Regions from separate parts of the Kitasatospora sp. NPDC022856 genome, predicted to be linked through region 1. Evidence: riboswitches for the same ligand, from Rfam matches in the RefSeq annotation. Region 1 holds a riboswitch; each other region holds the start of a gene.

Region 1 (3,209 bases):
GCAGAAGCGGTACGTCCCCGTGCTGCGGAAGATCGAGGGCTTCACGGCGGCCCTGCGGGAGGTCCTCGGCCGGACCGAGGAACAGGCCCGGGAGCTCGTCCACCACACGCTGTTCAGCGTGGAGGGCGGGCACGCGGCAGCCGGCGCACTGCTCGACAAGGGCTGTACGGCGATCGTCTGCGGCAGCGACATGATGGCGCTCGGGGCGATCCGCGCGGTGCGCCAGCGGGGGCTGTCCGTGCCGCAGGACGTCTCGGTGGTCGGGTTCGACGACTCGCCGCTGATAGCTTTCACCGAGCCGCCGCTGACCACCATCCGCCAGCCGGTCGAGGCGATGGCCACCGCCGCCGTCGACGCCCTGCTGGAGGAGGTCGGCGCGAACGCCGCCCAGCGCGGTGAGTTCATGTTCCAGCCGGAGCTGGTGATGCGCGGTTCCACGGGCGCCTGCGCCCGCTGAGACGACGACCGGGGCCCCGGAGGACGATCCAGTCCTCCGGGGCCCCGTCCTGTCCGCCCTCAGCCCTCCTGCGCGGTCGGGCGCTGCTGTCCGGTCCGCTGCCCGTCGGCGGCCTCGCCGGTCCGGCTCTCGGTGCGCCGCCCCCGGGCGAGGTAGTCGCGCAGGATCAGCTCCACGGCGTCCTGCGGGTTCCTGGTGCCGGAGAGCATCATCGCGTCGATGGCGAGATTGGCGTCGAGCGTGACGGTGACCTGGGCCATGTGACTCCTCCTCGGGTGCAGAGCAGCAGCATGCCCGCCGGGCCCGGGTTTGGCCATGCCCGGGCCCGGGCCCGGGCCGTCCCGCGCGCGGGCGTGCCGGAGCCCCCGGGGAGGAGCGACCAGACTCTCCCCGGGGGCTGCGGCGGGTGGCGCGGACCGCGCGCGGGATCAGACCCGGCCGGCGAAGTCCGGGGCCCAGTTGGCGATGGTCTGGGTCCGCACGCCCACGCTCGGGTTGGCGGCCTCGACGTACTTGCCGTCGCCGATGTAGAGCGCGACGTGGTAGACGCCCGAGTCCTGGCCGTTGTTGGACCAGAACAGCAGGTCGCCGGCCTTGAGGGCGTCCAGCGAGACGTGGGTGCTGGCGGCGGCCTGGTCGGCGGCGACCCGCGGGACGGAGACGCCCGCGGCGCGCAGCGCGGCCTGGGTCAGGCCGGAGCAGTCCCAACCGCCGTTGCCGGTACCGCCGTAGACGTAGGCCTGGCCGACCTTCGACTGGGCGAAGGAGACCGCGGCGGCCATGCTGCCGGTGGCGGCCTGGGCCGGCGCCTCGGCCGACGCCTGGGCGGCGGGCTTGGCGGCCGGAGCCTGGGTCTGCGCGGCCGGCTTGGTGGCGGTCGCGGTGGAGCCGTCGGCCTTGCCGGTGGCGCCCGAGGAGCGGTTGAACCAGTCGAAGCCCTGGCCGGACTCGTCCGAGGCCCGGGTCTTCGCGCGGTCGCCCAGGCTCAGGTGCTGGCCCGGGTAGATGCGGTGCGGGCCGTCGCCGAGGGTGCCGCGGTTGAGCTCGTAGAGCCGCTCCCAGCCGCCCTGGACGTTGTTCTTGTCGGCGATCGAGGAGAGCCAGTCGCCCGCGACCACGGTGTAGTCGGAGGAGGCCTGCGCGTCCTGACGGTACTGCTGCCAGTTCCGGCCCTGCGACTGCTGGGCGGAGTCGGCGGCGGCCGGGGTCTCGGCGGCCTTCGGGGCGGCCTTGGGCGCGGCCGGCTTGGCGGCGGGGGCGGGGGTCTGCGCCGGGGCCGGGGTGGCCTTCGGGGCGGCCGGCTTGGCGGCGGTCGCGGTGTCGACGGCGGCCGGGGTGCCGCCCTTGGTCAGACCGGCCTGGACGGAGCAGACGGGCCAGGCGCCGGGGCCCTGGACGGCGAGCACCTTCTCGGCGACCGCGATCTGCTGGTCCTTGGTGGCGAGGTCGGCACGCGCGGCATAGCTGGTGCCGCCGAACGCCGCCCAGGTGGAGTTGGTGAACTGGAGGCCGCCGTAGAAACCGTTGCCGGTGTTGATGCTCCAGTTGCCGGTGCTCTCGCACTGGGCGACCTTGTCCCAGGTGGCGACCGAGGCGGCCGAGGCGGAGCCGGCGGTGAGGCAGGGGATGGTGAGGCCGATACCGACGACGCCGAGGGTGGCGATCGCTCGGCGCGTGCGGCCGGACAGGCGGGTGCCGTTGGTGGGCAGCATGGTGACGCGGTCCTCTCCCACGCCTGCGAGGTGAGCTGTCGGATTCGGGCTGGAGTTGCCCGGCCGCGCTGTGGACGCGGCTTCACCCCTAGCCCCGAACCGGTACGAACCGGTCCCGGGCGACTTACCTGTGGTTCCCCCGCTCCTGCCGTGGTGCGTTCTGCGCTGCCAGCGCACCCGACGGCAGGACTCGGCGTTGCGGGTGGGCTGGGTCCGTGTGGCCACGAACGGGGAGCACGTTAAGCAGACTTAAGTTCAAACCGCAAACATGTGTGACGGTCATCACAGTTTATGAAGAGCGTGCTAAATGGCTGTCCACCATGATCAGAAATGACCGATTTCGCGCAACGCCCGTCGGAGTCACGGCAACTGCCTATGCTTCAGGGCAGCAGGACCGACGCGGCCGTCTGGGGGGAGGGCTTCGCAGCGATGGCCATGGACGAGGGTCCGGAGGCCGGTGCGCCGGCCGAGCGGCCGCGTGGAACGCACCGCCGGGCAAAACACCGCAGAGCGGACATCCCGCCCGCCGAGCCCCGAACTCCCCTGCCCCGGCGGACGATGCTGCGCTGGCTCGCCGTCGGCACGGTCTTCGCGGCGGTCGGCGGCGAGGAGGCACTGCGGCGCTCCCTGGACGGCCGCTCCGCGCCCGTCGCCGCCGCGGAGGGCCCCGCCACGGGGCCGGGAGCGGCCGACCCGGCCGCGGAGCACCGGCACGGCGCCGCGTCGCCGTCCGGGACGCCCGGGGGCGCCCCCGACGGCGCCCCCGCCGAGGGGACGGCCGCGCCCGGGCAGCCCACCGCCGGAGCCGCCCCCGCACCCACCCCCGACCAGGGCGGCCGCCCCTGGTCGGACCCGGCCGGCTGGGGCGGCCGGGTACCCGGACCGCAGAGCGCCGTCCGGATCACCGACCGGGTGCTGCTCGACACCGACGCCGCGATCGGCTCGCTGCTGGTCGAGCCGGGCGGTGCGCTCACCTTCGCCGCCGACCGCAGCCTCACCCTCGCCGCCGCGGGCAACGTCGAGATCCGCGGCGCCCTCGC
Region 2 (3,209 bases), 220 kb from region 1:
GATCCGCGAGGTCCGGATCGACGGTGCCGCCACACGGCTCTCCACCGAGGGGTACGTCTACCTGCCGCCGCAGTACTTCCAGCCGGAGTACGCGCAGAAGCAGTTCCCGGCGGTGATCGTGAGCACCGGCTTCCCCGGCATCGCGAAGAACCTGGTGACCCGGCTGAACTACCCGGGCGCGGCGCTCAAGCTGCTCCAGGAGGGGCGGATGCAGCCGACCGTGATGGTGCTGATGCGCCCCTCGCCCGCACTCCCGCAGGACACCGAGTGCGAGGACATCCCGGGCGGCGCGCAGTCGGAGACGTACTTCACCAAGGACGTCCCGGCCGCGATCCAGGCGACCTACCGGGTCTCCTCGGACCCGCGGGCCTGGGGATTCATGGGCAACTCGACCGGCGGCTACTGCGCCCTCAAGCTCGCCATGCGGCACCCGGAGGTCTTCCCGACCGCCGTCTCGCTCTCCGGCTACTACCAGGCCGCCGACGACCCGACGACCGGGGACCTCTTCAAGGGCAGCCAGCAGCGTCGCAACGAGGCCGACCTGATGTGGCGGCTGAAGAACCTGCCGCAGCCCGAGGTGTCCGTCCTGCTGGCCGGGACCAGGGAGGGCGACGGCGACTACCGCCGGGACACCGAGGCCTTCGTGGCCGCCGCGCACGCGCCCATGAAGGTCTCCTACAGCATGATGAGGACCGGCGGCCACAACTTCGAGACCTGGAGCAGGCTGCTGCCGTCCTCGCTGGAGTGGCTCTCCCAGCACCTCAGGGTGCCGGACCGCGCGGTCTGACCTCTGACCCCTGACCCGGACGGGCGCGGGGCGCCGCGGCACGGCCGGTACAGCAGCGCTCAGGCCACGGCTCAGGCCACCGGCTCCAGCGTCCCGGTGTGCAGCTCGCCGACCCGGCCGCCCTCGCCCTCGTACGTCCAGAACGCGCGCACCGTCAGCCTGCCGAGGTCCATCACGTGGCTGACGGTGATGCCGCTCTGCTCGGTCCAGCTGACGAAGTACAGCTCCGGCCCGATCTCGGCGATGTGCAGCGCGACGTCCTCCCACTGGCCCGCCGACTCGCCGAGGCCCTCCCAGCGCAGCCGCTTGCCGTCGGGCGAGTAGGCGTTGCGGAAGGCCGCGCCGTTGTCGACCTGGAAGAGGTAGGTACGGCCGGCGAAGGCGGGCAGGGGCGCGGTCATGGCGGAGCGGGTCCTCGTCTCTCGTCTGTGCGGTACGGCTGGACTCCCAACCTATCCGACCGGCCGACCTTCGCGGCGGACATGCGGGCACCCGGCCACGGAGCGGACACCGGGGCGGCGCCGCCCCCGCCCGGCCGGACCTCCGCCACCCGCTCGCCGACCCGCCGCCGACCCCGTCGGCCGCCCCGCGCCCGCCCCACGCCCCGCCCCGTCTCCAACTGATCAACTTCCCCGGTGACTTGATCCACTCCGGACGGCTCGCACTGTGAGCTGCGCGACAACACCCCCCGTCGGCTTGTCGACATTCGAGCGGCCTGCCTAGCCTGCACGAGTCCGTCTTCGCGGACCCCGCCGTCGGGACGCCGAGTCCTGTCCACCCGCCGGTCGGCAGTCGAGCACCGCAGCGGACGGGAGCGGGGGACCCAGGTCAGTGCCAGGCCCACGCGCTCGCGCGTGCGGACCGAGGCTAGGGGTGAAGCCGCTCCCACAGGCGGCCGGGCAACCTCAGCCCGAACCCGACAGCTCACCTCGCAGGCGTCTACAGAGGACACCGCCATGCAGAAGCCTGCCCGGCGCGCGACCCCGCGCCACGCCCGCCCCTCCCACCGAGGCCGCAAGGCCGCCTTCGCCGCCACCGGAGCGCTCGCCATCAGCGGCGCCGGCCTGCTCGGCGTCCCGGCGCTCACCGGCGCCCAGGCGGCCACCGCGCCGACCGTCACCCAGGACAGGCTCGCCCCGGCCACCATGGTCGCGGGCAAGGCCACCACGGCCGCGCTGACCGTCCACTCCTCGTCCTGCTTCACGGCCAAGACCGTCGGCGTCGGCGTCCGCGACGCGGCCGGGCGCAACCTCGACTTCCCCGGCAACGTCTCCAACGCGCAGATCTGCCCCGGCGGCCTGTCGATCACCACCGGTGCCCGCACCCTGCCCGCCGGGACGTACACCCAGTTCGGCTTCTGGCAGGACCTCGGCGGTACCTGGCACAACCTGCCCTCGCGCCAGCTCGCGGTCTCCGACGCGACCGTCGCCCCCGCCCCGAGCCCGACCGCCACCCCCAAGCCCACCCCGACGCCGTCGCCCACCGCGACCGCCACGCCGTCGCCCACCGCCCCGGCCCCCACCGCGCCGGCGACCGGCGCGCCGGTCGCCGGGAAGTCGCTGACCTGGTCGGACGAGTTCAACGGCCCGATCGCCTACGGCTCGCGCTGGACGGGCGACAAGAGCAGCGCCTACCGCTACGGCAACCACAACCCGGACGACAACAAGCTGGACTGGCTGAACAGGAACAACGTCTCGGTGGCCGGCGGCGTCGCCACGTTCACCGCCAAGCCGGGCGCCAACACGCTGGAGAACGGCAAGAAGTCCTGGGACACCGGGCTGCTCACCACCGAGTACTCCAGCGAGGGCTTCCAGGTGAAGACCGGCGACTACGCCGAGACCCGGGTCAAGCTCCCGGCCGGCACGGGGGCCTGGCCGGCCCTGTGGACCTGGAAGAACGGCAACGGGGAGATCGACTCCTTCGAGTACCACCCCGACAACCCGAACCTGCTGGAGCTGACCAACCACGTCAACCCGGGCCACCTGTACTACACCGACGCCAAGGCGATCGCGAAGGACGGCTGGGTCACCATCGGCACCCACTACGGCGCCACCTCGGTCGACTGGTACGTCAACGGTACGAAGGTGTTCTCGGACGGCAAGGGCGTCGGCGCCAACTGGTCCGCGTACCTGATCCTCAACCTGTCCCTGAGTGCAGGGCAGTACCACGCCGCGCCGCAGGGCACGGCCCCGATCACCTTCGCCGCGGACTACGTCCGGGTCTACCGCTAGGCCGATCGGCGCCCGGTCCGGACCGGAACGCACCCGGACCGGAACGCACCCGGACCGGAACGCACTCGGCGCGGTACGGCTCAGGACAGCCGTACCGCGCTGAGCCGTCGGGGCCCGGCTCGGTACGGCCCTGGCCGGTCCGGTCAGTAGCTGGCGGGGGGCTCGACGATGTTCATCGTGAACGGCAGCTT
Region 3 (3,209 bases), on a different contig from region 1:
GAACCCGCCGCCGATCGACAGCGAGGCGAAGCCGTGGGCGACCGAGCGGACGGTCCGGGCGGCGTGGACGGCCTCGGAGCCCTCCAGCCCGTAGCCGCGGAGCACCGCGAGGATCACCCCGACCAGCCGCCCGCCCGCCCTGGTCAGGTCGTCGTCCGGCTGCGGGGCCTGCGGCAGCGCGGTGTACCGGTGCGGGTACTCGGTGGCGTAGCCGTGGTAGGCCCGCAGGACGGCGGCGACGGCGTCGTCCCCGCCGCGGCCGAGGGCGGCCTCGGCGAGCCGGTCGGCGAGTTCCTCGGTGACCCGGACGGCGATCAGCCGGCGCAGCTCGGCGAGTCCGCCGCTGACGTGCTTGTACAGCGAGGGGGTGGCCACCCGGGCCCGTCCGGCGACGGCGGCCAGGGTGAGGGCCTCGGGGCCCTGTTCGTCGATGAGGGCGAGGGCGTGGTCGACGACCTGCTCGGGGGTCAGTCCGACTCGGGGCATGGTGCGGTCTCCGTGGGCGAGGAAGCGGGCGGGCTCGGGCCGGCGCGGCGCGGAAGGGCGGGCTCAGGCCAGCTCGGCGAGGAAGGGCAGCAGGGCGTCGGCGGTGGCCTGCGGCCGGTCGGCCATCGGGTAGTGCCCGGAGCCCTCGATCATCACCTTGCGGCCGTTCAGTGCGGCGGCCTGCCGGTCGGCGACCAGCTCGGGGTCGGGGAAGTCGGGGTCCTTGGTGCCCATCACGACCAGCGCCGGGCAGCTCACGGCGGCGGTCCAGCCGTTCGGCGCGGAGTCCCCGCGCACGTAGCCCCGGGTGGCCTGCTTGCGGCCCGGCGTGCGCATCGCGGCGACCAGTCCGTCCACGTAGGCGTCGAAGTCGGCCGGCTTGGGACCGGGGTACGCCATCTTGCGGTGGTAGAGGCCCCAGAACGCGGGCGAGTGCACCAGCAGGACGCCCATCACGCCGAACATCGCGCGCTGCAGCGCGTTCGGCGGCGGGTTCTCGACGAAGGCGTCCACCAGGACGATCCCGGCCACCCGCTCCGGCGCGTCCCCGGCCACCTTGACCACCGTCGCACCGGCGTAGGAGTTGCCGACCAGCGTGGCGCGGTCGATGCCGAGGTGGTCCAGCAGGGCGAGGACGTCGGTGGCGATCGCGGCCGGCGTGTAGTCGTCCCAGGCGATCGAGGACTCGCCGAAGCCGCGCAGGTCCAGGGTGATCACCCGGTGGCCCGCGGCCACCAGCAGCGGGCGCAGGTGCCGGTACGCGGCACGGCTGTCGAGCATCCCGGGGAGCAGGACGAGGGGGGCGCCGTCGCCCTGCTCGGTGTCGTCGAAGGCCAGCCGGCCGCCGGGGAGGTCGAGGTACTGGGTGCTGGGGGTGAAGGTGCCGGGCATGGGGGCCTCCTCGGTCCGCGGGGCTGTCGGCATTGCGCCGATAGCCATAAAGCTAAGGCTAATAGCCTTAGCTTTCAAGCCCTCGACCGGCCGGACCCCCGGGGCGGCCCCGGTACCGCGGCTCAGACCCCCTCCACCTTGAACGGGTCGTGCTCGGCGAGCAGCTTCTCCAGCCGCGCCTGGTCCACCCGGGTGACGATCTCGTTGGTCTCCTGCCGGTCCCGGATCACCTTGGCCAGGGTGAAGGCGGAGGTGACGGTGTAGAGCAGGCCGACCGTGAGGAAGGCGCGGGTCCAGCCGCCGACCGGCAGATAGGCGATGCCGACGGCGAGGGCGCCGCCGGAGAGGGCGAAGGAGAGGACGGCCTGGAGGTGGTACGCGGCCGTGGTGCGTGACTGCATCGGTGCGTTCATGGCGCCAGGATGGCCGCGCCGGGAGCGCCGCACATGAGTAGGAGTACTCAAGTGGGGGACCGTTCGTTGACGTCCCCTCACGTTCGGTAGTGTCAGTTGCCATCGATCCGCCCAAATCGCCCATCAGGTCACGTACCGTCCGGGTAGTATCCGGCTGTCCCGAACGGACGGCTTGGAATCAGAGGCTCCTAGGATTAACGTTTGATAACGCAGCGCGGTTCGTAACGCCGTACCCAGACGGCACCGTGCGCCGTCGCCTAATCCCGCCGGCCGGCCTCCGGGCAGGCCAGGGAGCCGGGGAACCATGTTCCTTGGGGTGAATCGGCCGGGCCCAGGCCCAGCCGTAGGAGACCTTCCTGCTCCGAACCCGTCAGCTAACCCGGTAGGCGCGAAGGAAGGAAAGGAGCGCGCCTCCGTGGCGTCGTCGCACTCTCCGGCACACCTGCCCGGCTCCCCCGCCGGCACCCAGCTGCTCGACCACCCCTGGCCGCCCGCCCACCCGGGCGAGTTCGGCGGGTCCGGCGTCGAGACCGGGCCGCAGGCCCCCGACAGCAACCGGCACCGGATGCCCCGTCAGACCCGCGGCACCGCCCCGCTGCTCGGCGTCACCGCCGTGGCCGCCACCCTCGGTGCGACCGGCTTCGCCTCCGCCACCCCGGCCGCCGCCCCCGCCGTCGAGGTCCCGGACGAGACCCCGGTCGCGCTCGCCGCGGACCCGGGCCTCGCGCTCGCCGCCCGGATCCAGCAGCAGGCCGACAGCCAGCGCACCGCCGCCGAGGAGGGCGCCCGCCTGCAGGCCGCCAAGGAGGCCGAGGTCAAGCGCGCGGCCCAGCAGCAGGAGGCCAAGCGGGCCGCGGAGGAGGCCGAGAAGGCCAAGCTCGCCGCCATCGAGCTGCCGGTGCGCGACTACCACCTCTCGGCCCACTACGGCCAGAGCGCCTCCTACTGGGCCCACCTGCACACCGGCCTGGACTTCGCCGCCGACACCGGCACCCCGGTCTACGCGGTCGGCCAGGGCACCATCACCTCGGCCGGCTGGGCCGGGTCGTACGGCTACCGGATCGTCGAGACGCTGCCCGACGGCACCGAGATCTGGTACTGCCACCTCTCCTCGATCATCAAGGGCTCCGGCAAGGTCGTCCCCGGCCAGCAGCTCGGCAAGGTGGGGGCCACCGGCAACGTCACCGGCCCGCACCTGCACCTGGAGGTCCGCCCCGGCGGCGGTGCCCCGGTCGACCCGGAGAGCTGGTTCGAGCAGCGCGGCGTGACCCCCTGACCGGCGTCACCTTCTGACAGCCCGCCGCGGTGCCCCGGCCGTCGTGACGACGGCCGGGGCACCGTCGCGTCTCAGGCCCCGGCGGCCGCGTCGGCCCCGTCCGGCCGGTCGGCGGACCCGTGCACGTGCCCGTCCCCGGGCGC

What was found. Region 1 has a riboswitch for cyclic di-AMP ahead of ACZ34W_RS16670 (transglycosylase family protein). Riboswitches for the same ligand answer to the same signal wherever they lie in the genome.
Region 2: another riboswitch for cyclic di-AMP. It lies ahead of ACZ34W_RS15715 (glycoside hydrolase family 16 protein); the one in region 1 lies ahead of ACZ34W_RS16670 (transglycosylase family protein).
Region 3: another riboswitch for cyclic di-AMP. It lies ahead of ACZ34W_RS26225 (M23 family metallopeptidase); the one in region 1 lies ahead of ACZ34W_RS16670 (transglycosylase family protein).

What each region holds. Positions count from the first base shown of each region.
Region 1 is NZ_JBVHHE010000011.1:258,409-261,617, forward strand. Features, by position in the region: gene ACZ34W_RS16660 (LacI family DNA-binding transcriptional regulator) at 1-457, shown strand, start outside; gene ACZ34W_RS16665 (hypothetical protein) at 517-717, opposite strand; gene ACZ34W_RS16670 (transglycosylase family protein) at 886-2,190, opposite strand; cyclic di-AMP (ydaO/yuaA leader) riboswitch at 2,177-2,301, opposite strand; gene ACZ34W_RS16675 (DNA polymerase III subunit gamma/tau domain-containing protein) at 2,728-3,209, shown strand, end outside.
Region 2 is NZ_JBVHHE010000011.1:34,619-37,827, forward strand. Features, by position in the region: gene ACZ34W_RS15705 (alpha/beta hydrolase) at 1-787, shown strand, start outside; gene ACZ34W_RS15710 (MoaF-related domain-containing protein) at 859-1,188, opposite strand; cyclic di-AMP (ydaO/yuaA leader) riboswitch at 1,615-1,739, shown strand; gene ACZ34W_RS15715 (glycoside hydrolase family 16 protein) at 1,744-3,018, shown strand; gene ACZ34W_RS15720 (hypothetical protein) at 3,162-3,209, opposite strand, start outside.
Region 3 is NZ_JBVHHE010000022.1:96,531-99,739, forward strand. Features, by position in the region: gene ACZ34W_RS26210 (TetR/AcrR family transcriptional regulator) at 1-486, opposite strand, end outside; gene ACZ34W_RS26215 (alpha/beta fold hydrolase) at 550-1,377, opposite strand; gene ACZ34W_RS26220 (YiaA/YiaB family inner membrane protein) at 1,500-1,790, opposite strand; cyclic di-AMP (ydaO/yuaA leader) riboswitch at 2,035-2,193, shown strand; gene ACZ34W_RS26225 (M23 family metallopeptidase) at 2,206-3,066, shown strand; gene ACZ34W_RS26230 (hypothetical protein) at 3,138-3,209, opposite strand, start outside.